Regions from separate parts of the Kitasatospora sp. NPDC001119 genome, predicted to be linked through region 2. Evidence: riboswitches for the same ligand, from Rfam matches in the RefSeq annotation. Region 2 holds a riboswitch; each other region holds the start of a gene.

Region 1 (3,200 bases), on a different contig from region 2:
CGGACGGCCTCGGAGAAGGACTCCGCGCCGATCGGGGCGATCATGAACTCCTGGATGTCGACGTTGGAGTCCGCGTGCGACCCGCCGTTGAGGATGTTCATCATCGGGACCGGCAGGACGTGCGCGTTCGGGCCGCCCAGGTAGCGGAACAGCGGCAGGTCGCTGGCCTCGGAGGCGGCGTGCGCGACGGCCAGCGAGACGCCCAGGATGGCGTTGGCGCCGAGCGAGGACTTGTCCGGGGTGGCGTCCAGGTCCAGCATGGCCTGGTCGATCAGGCGCTGCTCGGTGGCGTCGTAGCCGACCAGCTCCGGGCCGATCTGCTCGATGACGGCCAGGACGGCCTTCTCGACGCCCTTGCCGAAGTAGCGGTTCTTGTCGCCGTCGCGCAGCTCCAGCGCCTCGAAGGCACCGGTGGAGGCACCCGACGGGACAGCGGCACGACCCGTGCTGCCGTCGTCGAGGCCGACCTCGACCTCGACCGTGGGGTTGCCGCGGGAGTCGAGGATCTCACGGGCTACGACGACATCGATGGACGGCACGAGGCATCTCCTTGCGAGAGCAGGGTCCGGTCTGACGGTGGTGCTGCCAGCAGGACGATTGCGGAGTCGTTACGACCAGAGCCTAACCGCCCGGGCTGCCGTGGCCGCGTCGGCCTCGGTCCCGTCTCACCGTGTGGCCCTGCTACCCACCGGTAGTTCACCTGCTTGTCCCAGCTTGTCCCACCGGAGCGGGCGAATGCGGACGAAGGGGACCGGTAGGACCGGCCCCCTTCGGACGGCGGGGTGGAGCGGCGTCGGTGTCGAGCGCTCCGGCGCGGCTGCGGGCGCCCCCGGCGGGCACCCCGGTCTCGGGGTACTGCCGGCCGCGGGCGGTCCCGGCGTCGGGCGGGGCGGCTCAGCCGAGGTGCAGCACCTGGCCGGGCATGATCAGGTTCGGGTCGCCGCCGACGGTGGAGTGGTTCTGCTCGTACAGCGCGCTCCAGCCGCCGGACACGCCCTGGGCGGCGGCGATGGTCGACAGGGTGTCACCGGCACGGACGGTGTAGTCGTGGCCGGCGGCCTGCGGGGCCTGCTGCGCGGCGCGCGGGGCGTACTGCGGCTGGGCGGCGGCCTGGCCTGCGTACTGCTGGTAGACGCTCTGGTGGCTGGTCCAGTACCAGCCGCCGTTGTTCTGGTACCAGTACACCTTGGCGTCGGCGTCCCAGCCGGCCTTGCCGGAGAAGCCCGGGGCCTGCGGCTGCGGGGCGACCTGCTGGACCGGCTGCGCGGCGGGCTTCTGGGCCGGCTTCTGGGCGGCGGGCTTCTGCGCGACCGGCTTCTCGGCCGGCTTGGCGGCGGACTTCGGGGCCTGCTGCTTGGGGGCGGACTGCGGCTTGGCGTCCGAGGAGGTGTCGACCGAGGCCGGGGCACCGCCCTTGGTCAGACCGGCCTTCTGGGAGCAGACCGGCCAGGCGCCCGGACCCTGCGAGGCCAGCACCTTCTCGGCGACCGAGATCTGCTGGGCCTTGCTGGCCTGGTTGGCCTGCGCCGCGTAGGCGGTGCCGCCGTACGCCTTCCAGGTGCTGGACGTGAACTGGAGGCCGCCGTAGAAGCCGTTGCCGGTGTTGATGCTCCAGTTGCCGCCGCTCTCGCACTGGGCGACGGAGTCCCAGGTGGAGGCCGGGGCGGCGGAGGCGCCGGTGGCGGTGAGGAGCGGCATCGCGAGTCCGACGCCGGCCACACCGGCGACGGCGATGGCCTTCTCGGCCTGGGTGCGACGACGGTGACGGCCAGTTCCAACGAACAGCATGAAGAGGTCCCTCTCCGTACGCCTGCGAGGTGAGCTGTCGGGTTCGGACCGGGAGGTGGCCCGGCCGCCGTAAGCGGAAACGATTCCGCTCGGGCGGCTTCACCCCAAGCCGTGGGGAGACGGCAACAAACCTGGTTCCCCCGCCCCTGCCCAGGGTTCTGGTCGGTTTCCCGTGACGCGGCGGGCAGGATTCGGCGTTCCGCGTACGAGGTCCGCAGCTGCGAACTCCAGGGAGAGTAGACAGATCATCAGACCAATCACAAGCTCATATCACCGATATCACACAACAATTACGGCCCGTGTCCGATCGCCTACCAACAGCGGCGTTATGTCCGGATTGATGGGTGTTCACACCCCCGTCGGCGGGCGATCGGCGACCTCCCGTCAGCGTGATCTCAGCAGGTCGGAGGCGTCGAAGAGGCATCCGGAACGGGGTGCGGAGGGGCGTGCGGGGAACGGCTCTCCGGGCTGAATTCCACCGGGAGTTCGCGCAGGCCACGCATGATCAGACCACCCCGCCAGCGCAGATTCTCCGGGCTTTCCGCGAGCCGCAGATCGGGCAGCCGGGAAAGCAGCGTGGCCAGCGCGGCACGCCCTTCGAGGCGCGCCAGCGGAGCGCCGATGCAGTAGTGGATGCCGTGCCCGAAGCCCAGATGGGGGTTGTCCTTCCGGGCCAGGTCCAGGGTGTTCTCCGCCGCGAACCGGGCCGGGTCGCGGTCCGCCGCGGCCAGCACCACCAGCACCGGGTCACCGACCGGGATGTCCACCCCGCCGATGGTCAGCGGACGGGTCGCGAACCGCCAGGTCGCCAGCTCCACCGGCCCGTCGTAGCGCAGGAGTTCCTCGATCCCGGTCTCCAGCAGCGCGCTCTCCCCGCGCACCACCGACTCCTGCAGCAGCCGGCGCTGCTCCGGATTGCGCAGCAGCGCGTAGGTGCCGTTGCCGATCAGGTTCACGGTGGTCTCGAAACCCGCGAACAGGAGGATGAAGGCCATCGCCGCGGCCTCGTTCTCGGTCAGGTGCTCACCGTGGTCGCCGGCCCGGATCAGGCCCGAGATCAGGTCGTCCCCGAGGTCCGCCCGCTTGCGGTGGATCAGCTCCAGCAGGTACGCCCGCATCCGCTTCACCGCCCGCCCCACGCCGCCGCGTTGGCCCCCGCCGTGGCGGATCATCATCCCGGCCCAGTCGCGGAAGTCGTCCTGGTCCTCGGCCGGCACCCCGAGCATGTCGCAGATCGCGTAGATGGGGAGCGGGAACGCGAACTCGTGGATCAGGTCCGCCGAACCGCGCTGCGCGAAGCCGTCGATCAGCCGGTCGGTGAGCTGCTGCACCCGCGGCTCGAACTCGGCCACCCGGCGCGGGGTGAACGCCTTCGACACCAGCCGGCGCAACCGGGTGTGGTCCGGCGGGTC
Region 2 (3,200 bases):
GTCCTGACGGTCGCCCGGGTCGGGGCTGGCGGGGGCCGCCTGGGCGCTGCCTCCGGTGGCCGCGCCCAACGCGGTGGCGGCGGCCGCGGTCAGCACCAGCGCCCGGGTGAGCAGTTGGGAACGGCGGTGCACGGGCATGGCGGCAGCGGCTCCAATCCTGCGGCGCGGCCCCCGCCGCCGCACCGGGACGGGCGGCCGTCGAGCGGGAGTCCGGTGGCAGACGTTAGCGAGTCCGGGCAAGCGAGTCCAAACCCCTCCCAACCCGAATATTCACTCCCCAATCGGACATCAGATCGAGCCGCCGGAAAAGCCGCAGGCCCGGCCTCCCCTGGGGGAGACCGGGCCTGGAGACGTCCGAGCGGGGATCAGACCCGCACGATGCCGGTCAGCGGCATGTTGGTGACCGCCTCGTAGCGCACCGACGCGCCCGGCTTGGGGGCGTGCAGCACCTGGCCGTTGCCGGCGTAGATGCCGACGTGGTGGGCGTCGGTGTAGAAGATCAGCAGGTCGCCGGGCTGGGCCTTGGAGAGGTCCGTCCCGAGCCGGGTGCCGGCCGAGGCCTGCGCCTGCGAGGTGCGCGGCAGCGACACGCCGGCCTGGTTGTACGCCCAGACCATCAGACCGGAGCAGTCGAAGGAGCCCGGGCCGGTGGCGCCCCAGACGTACGGGCTGCCGATCTTGGAGGCGGCGGCGGACAGCGCGGCGGCACCGCGCGAGCTGCCGGGGGCCACGTTCACCGGAGCGGTGGTCGTGGGGGCCGAGAGGCTGCCGCGGCTGTTGTCGCGGGAGGCGCGGTCGGCCTGCTGCTGCTGGGCCTGGGCGGCGTCGGCCTTGGCCTTGGCCTCGGCGGCGGCCTTCTCCTCGGCCTGGCGCAGCGCCTGGCGGTCCTGCTCGGTCAGCGTGTTGAGCAGGTCCTGGGCCGCCTTCAGCTTGCCCTGGACCTCGTCCTTGGAGGCCTTCAGCTGCTGGGTGGTCGACTCCAGCTCGGCGAGCTTGCCCTGGGCCTCGTTGCGGTCCTGGTCGAGCTTGCGCTGCTGCTCCTGGAGCTCCTTCAGCTGACCCTTCTGGGTGCTGCCGGCCTGGTTCAGCGCGTCGGCCTGGCTGAGGAAGCTGTCCGGGCTGGAGGAGAACATCAGCTGGACGGTGGGGGATATCCCCCCGTTGCGGTACTGCTCGCCGGCGATCTCGGCGAGGCCGCCCTGGAGCTCGGTGACCTGGGCCTGCTGACGGGCCACCTGGTCCTGCAGGCCGGAGACCTGCTTCTCCAGGTCCTGCTGCTTGGCCTGGGCGGCGTTGTAGTTCTCGGTCGCGACCTCGGCCTGCTCGTTGAGCTGGTCGACCTGCCCCTTGACCTGTTCCTTGGTCGGCTGCGGGTCCGCGTGGGCACCCTGCGCGGAGAGGACGACGGCTGCGGCGGCGACGCCGGTCAGGATCGAGACCCGGGCGCGGCCGGCGGGCTTGGGACGACGATGGGACGCCACGAAGGCGGACTCCTTCTTCCTACGGCCGCCTACCGGGTGAGCTGACGGGTTCGGGCCGGAAGCATGCCCTACGACGCCTCACGGCCGTTCCACCGGCCGACCTGGCGCCGATTCACCCCGGAGGAACGTGGTTCCCCGGCTCCGCTCCGCAGCGCCCCCTACCACTGGGCTCCCCTGTCGGACAGTCGCTTCGACCTGTCCCGCTGCCTTGCGAACTCGACGGTAACCACCGCCGCCACCCTGGCTGGGCGATCGACAGTGCGGTGGTTCGGAGCATGACCCTAGTAACTGAACCGTGATCGGTTCAAATCCTTGTCAGAAAAAAGACAGAAGATTACCCAAGTTCCTTTGTGAAAATGACCGATGGTGACCATTGACGCACACAAGGCTGATCGGTTCTCACCATGTGGTCGTCGAAGGGCCGGAAACCCGAAACGCCACCCCGAACGGGGGTGGCGCTTTTCACAGGCCCCCGCGGGAGCCCCCCGGGCGTGTCGGTCCGTCAGACCCGGCGGATGGTGTTGATCGACATCGCGTCGGCCTTCATCACCTTCACCACGTCACCGGTGTGCGGCGCGTGGACCACCATGCCGTTGCCGATGTACATCCCGACGTGGTGCATGTCGGGGCCGTAGATCACCAGGTCGCCCGGCTGGGCCTGGTCCAGCGAGGGGATCCGGGTGCCGTAGTGGCCCTGCTCCTGCGAGGTGCGCGGCAGCGAGACGCCCGCCTGCCCGTACGCCCAGACCATCAGGCCCGAGCAGTCGAAGGTGGTCGACCCGGTGGCGCCCCACACGTACGGCGAGCCCTGCTTGCTCATCGCCTTGGCCAGCGCCGTGGCCGCGTAGCCGCTGGCCGGCGGCAGGCTGCCGAGGTCGACCCGGTCGCTGCCGCGCGAGGCGCGGTCGTCCTGCGCCTGCTGGGCCCGCAGCGCCGCGCGGTCGGCGGAGCTCAGCGAGTTCAGCAGGTCCTGGGCGGCCTTCAGCTTGGTGTTGACGTCCGACTTGGCCTGGTTCAGGTCCTTGGTGGTGGTGTCCAGCGAGGCGAGGACGGCGGCCGCCTCGGTCTTCTCCTGGTCCAGCCGGCGCTGCTGGTCCAGCAGCCCCTTGAGCGCCTCGGCCTGACTGGTGCTGGCCTGCTGGACGGTGGAGGCCTTGTCCAGGTAGCCGGACGGGTCCGAGGAGAGCATCAGCTGGACGGACGGGTCGATGCCGCCGCTGCGGTACTGCTCGCCCGCCACCTCGGCGAGGCCGCCCTGGAGCTGGGTCATCTGCTCCTGGCCGCGGGCCACCTGGTCCTGCAGCTGGTCGGCCTGCTTCCGCAGCTGGTCGGCCCGCTCCTTGGCGCCGTTGTACTTCTCGGCCGCCTGCTCCTGCTCCTCCTGGAGCTGGTCGATCTGCGCCTTGACGTCCGTCTTGTTCGGCTGCGGCGCGGCGTGCGCGGCCACCTGGGCGGAGAGGGCGACCGCGGTCGCAGCGGCCGCGGTGAGCACGGAGATCCGTGCGCGGCTCGGCTGCTTGGGACGGCGGTGGGAGGCCAAGGGACCGGCTCCTTCTTCCAACGGGCTCACCTGATGGGATGAGATTCCGGAAAATAGGTTTGACGCCAGACCCTAGTGAAGATCTATCCGTTTTGCCACTCCCCCGAAGGCGTGAACTCCGGTCCCCACACTGACTTCACCGGACTCGCACAATGCTCCGAAACAGGACCTGACCAGGC
Region 3 (3,200 bases), on a different contig from region 2:
GATGTACGCGGCGGGCGCGCCCGCGCCGTTGCCCTGACCGACGATGATCGGCAGGTTGCCGGTCATCGCGGTGATCGGGGCGGCGGTGGCGAGCGCCATGAACACCACGCCGACCAGGCCGACCGAGTCCGCCTTCAGCCGGTCGACCCCGCCCGCCCCGGGCCGCTCCCGCCCGGCCGTCTCCCCCGCCACGCCCCCGCTGCGGACCGCCATCCGGCCTCCTCGCCTCCCGGCCCGCCCGACCGCCGGACCGGCCGGGCACTGACCGTCCGCCAGCATGGCGCCCCGGAGGCGCCCGGAGATCCCGGCGACCACCCTGTGGGACACCGGAGTTGACGCTTCGTTCGATCGATCGAACACCCCGGGCGGGCCCGGGAACGAAAGCGACCGGCCCGGCCGCACGAGGAGGTCCTCATGCGGCCGGGCCGGCCTGGGCGTGTCCCGCGCCCATGTCCGCCGTGCGGCGATCACCCGGTCGAGCGGTCACCCGACATGACCATCCCGGGCGATCGGTTCGCCCGCAGCGGCGGTGGTTCCTGGTACCCCGGAGCTCTCGGGGTCAGAGCGCGACGCCGTGCGCGCGCAGGTAGGCGACCGGGTTGATGTCCGAGCCGTACTCCGAGCCGTTGCGGATCTCGAAGTGCAGGTGCGGGCCGGTCACGTTGCCGGTGGCGCCGGAGAGGCCGATCTGCTGGCCGGCGGTGACGGTCTGACCGATCCTCACACCGATCGAGGAGAGGTGCGCGTACTCGGCGTAGTGGCCGTCGGCGAGCCTGATCTCGACCTCGTTGCCGTAGGCGCCGCCGTTGCCGGCCTTGACCACGACACCGTTGGCGACGGCGCGCAGCGGGGTGCCGGTGGAGGCGACGAAGTCCTGGCCGGTGTGGTGACCGGAGGCCCACATCGAGCCGGCCACGCCGTAGGCGGTGCCGAGCCGCGGGCCGGCCAGCGGGGCGACGAAGCCGGAGGTGGCGGCGGCGACCGGAGTGGCGGTCACGGCCTGGGCCGGAACGGCGACCTGGAGCTGGGTCTCGAGCTGCGCGGAGGGCTTGGCGGCCTCGGTCTGCACCTGGACCTGGGCCTGCGGCTTGGCGGCCTGGGTCGCCGGAGCGGACGGCTTGGCGGGCTTGGCCGGAGCGGCGGGCTTCGCCGGGGCGGCGTCGGCGGCCGGCGCGGCGGCGTGGCCGGACAGCGCGAGCTGCTGGCCCGGGAAGATCAGGTTCGGGTTGGCGCCGACGACCGAGCGGTTCTGCTCGTACAGCGCGTGCCAGCCGCCCTCGACGTTCTTGGCGTCGGCGATCTTGGACAGGGTGTCACCGCTGACGACGCGGTAGCTCTCCTGCGCGGCCTGGGCGGCCGGAGCGGCGGCCTGCGTGGCCTGCTTGGCCTCGGTGGAGGCGGCGGCCGGAGCGGCCGGGGTGTGGGCCTGGGCGCTCATCGCGGTGACGAGCGGGAGGGCGAAGGACACACCGGTGACGGCGGTGGCGATGCCGATGCGGGCGGCGCGGGGCAGGGCGATACGACGAGCCTGTGCAGGCATGGAATTTTCCTCTCCGACGCCTGCGAGGTGAGCTGTCGGGTTCGGGCTGGAGTTGCCCGGCCGCTTGCGCGGCTTCACCCCAAGCCGGTCCTGGACGCCCGCGCCCTGAGGCGCGAACTCCGGTCCGGCGACTTACCTGTGGGTCCCCCGCTCCTGCCGTACAGAGTTCGTTTCGAACCACCGGGCAGCGGCAGGACTCGGCGTTCCACCCGGCGGATCCGTCCGGACTGGCCGGGCGGTCGCTGAACTAAAACCCATCCGTTCGGGTGAAGCAATGTCGATCTCTTGAAACGGCAACGATCCCCCCTGTCCCAGTGACCCTCCGCAGGCCCGAGCCCACGGTGCGTACACAACCCATTCACCCCCCGCCACTGATCCACGACCCTGCGCCGAGATCGGCCACGCCGCGCACCCGTCCGCTCACGCACCGCCAGCCGCCAACACACCCACCGGTGACCCTTGTCACGTGCGCCTCGGCAGCGCAGGATTCGCCCGTGGCCACCTCCGAGGCCGGCACCCTGCGCCTGGGCACCGCGCAGGGTCGCTGGGTACTAATGGCGACGGTGCTCGGCTCCAGCATGGCGATGCTGGACGGCACCGTGGTGAACGTCGCGCTGCCCCGGATCGGCGCCGACCTCGGCGCTTCCCTCGCGTCCCTGCAATGGACCCTGAACGCCTATCTGCTCACCCTGGCGGGCCTGATCCTGCTCGGCGGCGCGCTCGGCGACCGCTACGGGCGGCGCAAGGTCTTCCTGATCGGCGTGGTCTGGTTCGCCGTCGCCTCCGCGGCCTGCGCCGCCGCGCCGAACATCCACGTGCTGATCGCCGCCCGCGCCGTCCAGGGCATCGGCGGGGCGCTGCTCACCCCCGGCTCGCTCGCCATGCTCCAGGCCGTCTTCCACCCTGACGACCGCTCGGCGGCGGTCGGGCTCTGGTCCGGCCTCGGCGGGGTGTCGGCGGCGGTCGGCCCCTTCCTCGGCGGCTGGCTGGTGGACGGCCCCGGCTGGCGCTGGATCTTCCTGCTGAACCTGCCGCTCGCCGCCGCCGTGATCGCGGTCACCACCCGGTCGGTGCCGGAGAGCCGGGACGAGGGCGCCTCCGGCCGCTTCGACGTCCTCGGCGCCGTGCTCGCCGCCCTCGCCCTCGGCGCGATCACCTACGCGCTGACGGCGGCCGGCGAGGGCCTGTCCCCCGCCGTCTGGGTCAGCGGGGTGCTCGGAGTGGCGCTCGGCGTCGCCTTCGTGGCGGTCGAGCGCCGCGCGCCCGATCCGATGCTGCCGCTCGGACTGTTCTCCTCCCGGCTGTTCACCGCCGTGAACCTGGTCACCCTGTGCGTGTACGCGGCGTTCAGCGGCGTCTTCTTCCTGCTGGTGGTGCAGCTCCAGATCGTGTCCGGCTTCTCGCCGCTGGTCTCGGGCTTCGCGCTGGTGCCGATCACCGTGCTGATGCTGCTGCTGTCCGCGCGCGCCGGGCGCCTCGGCAAGCGGATCGGCCCGCGCATCCCGCTGACCGTCGGCCCCCTGCTGTGCGCCGCCGGGGTGCTGCTGATGCTGCGCGTCGGCCCGGACTCCTCCTACTGGGTGGACGTGCTGCCCTCCGTCACGGTGATGGGCTGCGGCATGACGCTGCTGGTCGCACCGCTGACGGCGACCGTGCTGGC
Region 4 (3,200 bases), on a different contig from region 2:
CGGGAAGTCGGGGTCCTTGCTGCCCATGACCACCAGGGCCGGGCACCGCACCGCGGCCGTCCAGCCGACCGGCGCCGAGTCGCCGTGGACGTACCCGCGGGTGGCGGTCTTCCGGCCCGGGGTGCGCAGCGCGGCGACCAGCCCGTCCACGTACGCGTCGAAGTCGGCGGGCCTGGCACCGGGGAAGGCCATCCGGCGCAGGTAGAAGCCCCAGGCGGCCGGCCAGTGGACGAGGGCGGCGCCCATCAGGCCCATGGCGCCGCGCATCAGGGCGCCCTGCGGCGGGTTCTCGACGAAGGCGTTGAGCAGGACGATCCCGGCGACCCGCTCGGGGGCGTCCCCGGCGGCCTTGACGACGGTCGCCCCGGTGTACGAGTTCCCGGCGAGGACGGCGCGCTCGATGCCGAGGTGGTCGAGCAGGGCGAGGACGTCGTCGGCGAGGGCGGCCGGGCCGTAGTCGTCCCAGGTGATCGAGGATTCGCCGAAGCCCCGCAGGTCCATGGTGACGACCCGGTGGCCGGCGGCGACGAGCAGCGGGCGCAGGTGCCGGTACGCGGCCCGGCTGTCGAGCATGCCGGGGAGCAGGACGACCGGGGTGCCGTCGCCCTGCCGGGTGTCGTCGTAGGCGATCCGGCCGCCGGGGACGGTGAGGTACTGGGTGTTCGGGGTGATGGTGCCGTTCATGGGGTCCTCCTCGGGCCGCCGGTGCGGGGCATCGGCGGTGCTGCCGATAGCCATAAAGCTAAGGCTAATAGCCTTAGCCGTCAAGCGGTCGGGCGTCGGAGGCGTCGGAGGCGTCGGAGAAGAGGGGGAGGGGTGGTCAGACCCCTTCGACCTTGAATGGGTCGTGCTCGCTGAGCAGCTTCTCCAGCCGGGCCTGGTCCACCCGGGTGACCATGTCGTTGGACTCCTGCCGGTCCCGGATCACCTTCGCCAGAGTGAATGCGGAGCTGACCGTGAAGAGGAGGCCGAGTCCGAGGAAGGCCCGGGTCCACCCGCCGACCGGCAGGTAGATGATCCCCACGGCGAGGGCGGTGCCCGACAGGGCGAAGGACAGGACGGCCTGGAGGTAGTAGGCGGCCGTGGTGCGGGTCTGCATCGGTGCGCTCATGGCGTCAGGATGCTGCGGCCCGGCCGGGCCGCACATGAGTAGGCGTACTCAGATGGGGCCGTGCATGAGGGACCGTTCGTTGACGTCCGATCACCTGCCGCGGGGCTGTTCCGAACGGATGGCTTGGAATCAGAGCCTCCTAGGATTAACGTTTGATAACGCAGCGCGGTTGTCAACGCCGTACCCAGACGGCACCGTGCGCCGTCGCCTAATCCCACCGACCGGCCTCCGGGCAGGTCAGGGAGCCGGGGAACCACGTTCCTTGGGGTGAATCGGCGGGGCTCCGGCCCGGCCGTAGGAGACCTTCCTGCTCCGAACCCGTCAGCTAACCCGGTAGGCGCGAAGGAAGGAAAGGAGCGCGCCTCCGTGGCGTCGACGCACACCCCGGCACACCCGGCCGGCTTCGCAGCCGGTACCCAGCTCCTCGACCACCCCGGCCCGGACGGCCCCGAGGCCTTCGGCCCGGAGGACTTCGCCGCGGAGGCCGAGACCAACCGCCACCGGATGCCGCGTCAGACCCGCGGAACCTCCCCGCTGCTCGGCGTCACCGCCGTCGCCGCCACCCTGGGTGCCACCGGCTTCACCTCGGCGACCCCGGCCGCCGCCCCCGCCATCGAGGCCCCGGACGAGACGGCGGTCGCCCTCTCCGCCGACCCCGGCCTCGCGCTCGCCGCCCGCATCCAGAACCAGGCCGACAGCCAGCGCACCGCCGCCGAGGAGACCGCCCGGCTCCAGGCCGCCCAGGAGGCGGAGGCCAAGGCCGCCGCCAAGGAGGCCGAGGCCAAGCGCGCCGCCGAGGAGGCCGAGCGGGCCAAGGCCGCCGCCCTCACCCTCCCGGTGACGGACTACCGGCTCTCCGCCCACTACGGCCAGAGCGCCCGCTACTGGGCCAACCTGCACACCGGCCTGGACTTCGCCGCCGACACCGGCACCCCGGTCCACGCGCTCGGCCAGGGCACCATCACCTCGGCCGGCTGGGCCGGCTCGTACGGCTACCGGATCGTCGAGACCCTGCCCGACGGCACCGAGATCTGGTACTGCCACCTCTCCGCGATCACCAAGGGCTCCGGCAAGGTCGCCGCCGGCCAGCAGATCGGCAAGGTCGGCGCGACCGGCAACGTCACCGGCCCGCACCTGCACATGGAGGTCCGCCCCGGCGGCGGCGCCCCGGTCGACCCGGAGCCCTGGCTCCAGCAGCGCGGCCTCAACCCCTGAGGCGCCAGCCCTGACGCACCCGCCCTGAGGCACCCGCCCGGGCGGACCCAGCGCGAAGCCCCCGGCCCGGAGCACCAGCACCGGACCGGGGGCTTCGCCGTGGCGTCTCACTCCTCGGCGGGCAGCTGCGCCAGGTACGCCTCGATCTCCTCCTGGCCCGGCTCCGGCGCCAGCTCCGGGAACTCCGTCACCAGCAGCCGCGGCAGCCCCGGCACCGTCCACCCGCCGAACAGGTCGAGCGCCGCCTCGACCGCCGCCTCCTCGAACCGCCCGAAGTCCCCAGCCAGTTCCTCCGGCATCGGCCGCCCCAGCGCGGTCAGCTCCGCCAGGTTGCGGTAGCTGCGCCGCATCAGGCCCTGCTCCAGCAGCCGCCGAGCGCCGTCCGTGGCCATGCCGACCGACAGCACCCGGCCCGGGCCCCAGCCCTGCTCGTCCGGCTCGTCCAGCCAGCCGGCCGGTGCCAGCGCCTCGTACGCGGCCAGCCGCTCCTCCTCCGGGAGCTCCCCGAAGCCGGCCAGCCAGTCCCGCACCGCCGCCGGGTCCGTGACGTCCACCCCGTACGCGTGCAGCAGCAGCGCGTACAGCCGGGGCCAGGTCACCAGGTCGGCGCGGCGCAGCAGCCCGGCCGCGACCTCGCCCTGCCACTCGGCCTCCGCGTGCAGCCGCTCCTGGCGCTTGGCGTTCAGCCGCCGGGCCGCCCGCTGGTGGTCGACCAGCAGCCGGACGGCGTCGCCGTAGGCGAACGGGTCCTCCTCGGGCGCGGGTTGGACGTACAGGTGGAGCCGCTCGTACAGCAGGTGCTCCACCGCGTCGGAGGTCAGTTCGGGCCAGCCGTCGTGCATCCTGCCCTCGCCCAGCTCCAGCAGCGCCAGCA

What was found. Region 2 has a riboswitch for cyclic di-AMP ahead of ACWDD9_RS08620 (C40 family peptidase). Riboswitches for the same ligand answer to the same signal wherever they lie in the genome.
Region 1: another riboswitch for cyclic di-AMP. It lies ahead of ACWDD9_RS42745 (transglycosylase family protein); the one in region 2 lies ahead of ACWDD9_RS08620 (C40 family peptidase).
Region 3: another riboswitch for cyclic di-AMP. It lies ahead of ACWDD9_RS14200 (M23 family metallopeptidase); the one in region 2 lies ahead of ACWDD9_RS08620 (C40 family peptidase).
Region 4: another riboswitch for cyclic di-AMP. It lies ahead of ACWDD9_RS38610 (M23 family metallopeptidase); the one in region 2 lies ahead of ACWDD9_RS08620 (C40 family peptidase).

The regions. Positions count from the first base shown of each region.
Region 1 covers NZ_JBSFKI010000075.1:14,462-17,661, reverse strand. Annotated here, with positions in the region: gene eno (phosphopyruvate hydratase) at 1-539, opposite strand, end outside; gene ACWDD9_RS42745 (transglycosylase family protein) at 895-1,788, opposite strand; cyclic di-AMP (ydaO/yuaA leader) riboswitch at 1,794-1,962, opposite strand; gene ACWDD9_RS42740 (cytochrome P450 family protein) at 2,184-3,200, opposite strand, start outside.
Region 2 covers NZ_JBSFKI010000005.1:271,835-275,034, forward strand. Annotated here, with positions in the region: gene ACWDD9_RS08615 (C40 family peptidase) at 1-138, opposite strand, end outside; gene ACWDD9_RS08620 (C40 family peptidase) at 366-1,481, opposite strand; cyclic di-AMP (ydaO/yuaA leader) riboswitch at 1,492-1,645, opposite strand; gene ACWDD9_RS08625 (C40 family peptidase) at 1,984-3,021, opposite strand.
Region 3 covers NZ_JBSFKI010000009.1:225,216-228,415, forward strand. Annotated here, with positions in the region: gene ACWDD9_RS14195 (APC family permease) at 1-213, opposite strand, end outside; gene ACWDD9_RS14200 (M23 family metallopeptidase) at 560-1,540, opposite strand; cyclic di-AMP (ydaO/yuaA leader) riboswitch at 1,543-1,680, opposite strand; gene ACWDD9_RS14205 (MFS transporter) at 2,095-3,200, shown strand, end outside.
Region 4 covers NZ_JBSFKI010000050.1:31,025-34,224, forward strand. Annotated here, with positions in the region: gene ACWDD9_RS38600 (alpha/beta fold hydrolase) at 1-738, opposite strand, end outside; gene ACWDD9_RS38605 (YiaA/YiaB family inner membrane protein) at 821-1,111, opposite strand; cyclic di-AMP (ydaO/yuaA leader) riboswitch at 1,307-1,465, shown strand; gene ACWDD9_RS38610 (M23 family metallopeptidase) at 1,478-2,326, shown strand; gene ACWDD9_RS38615 (hypothetical protein) at 2,434-3,200, opposite strand, start outside.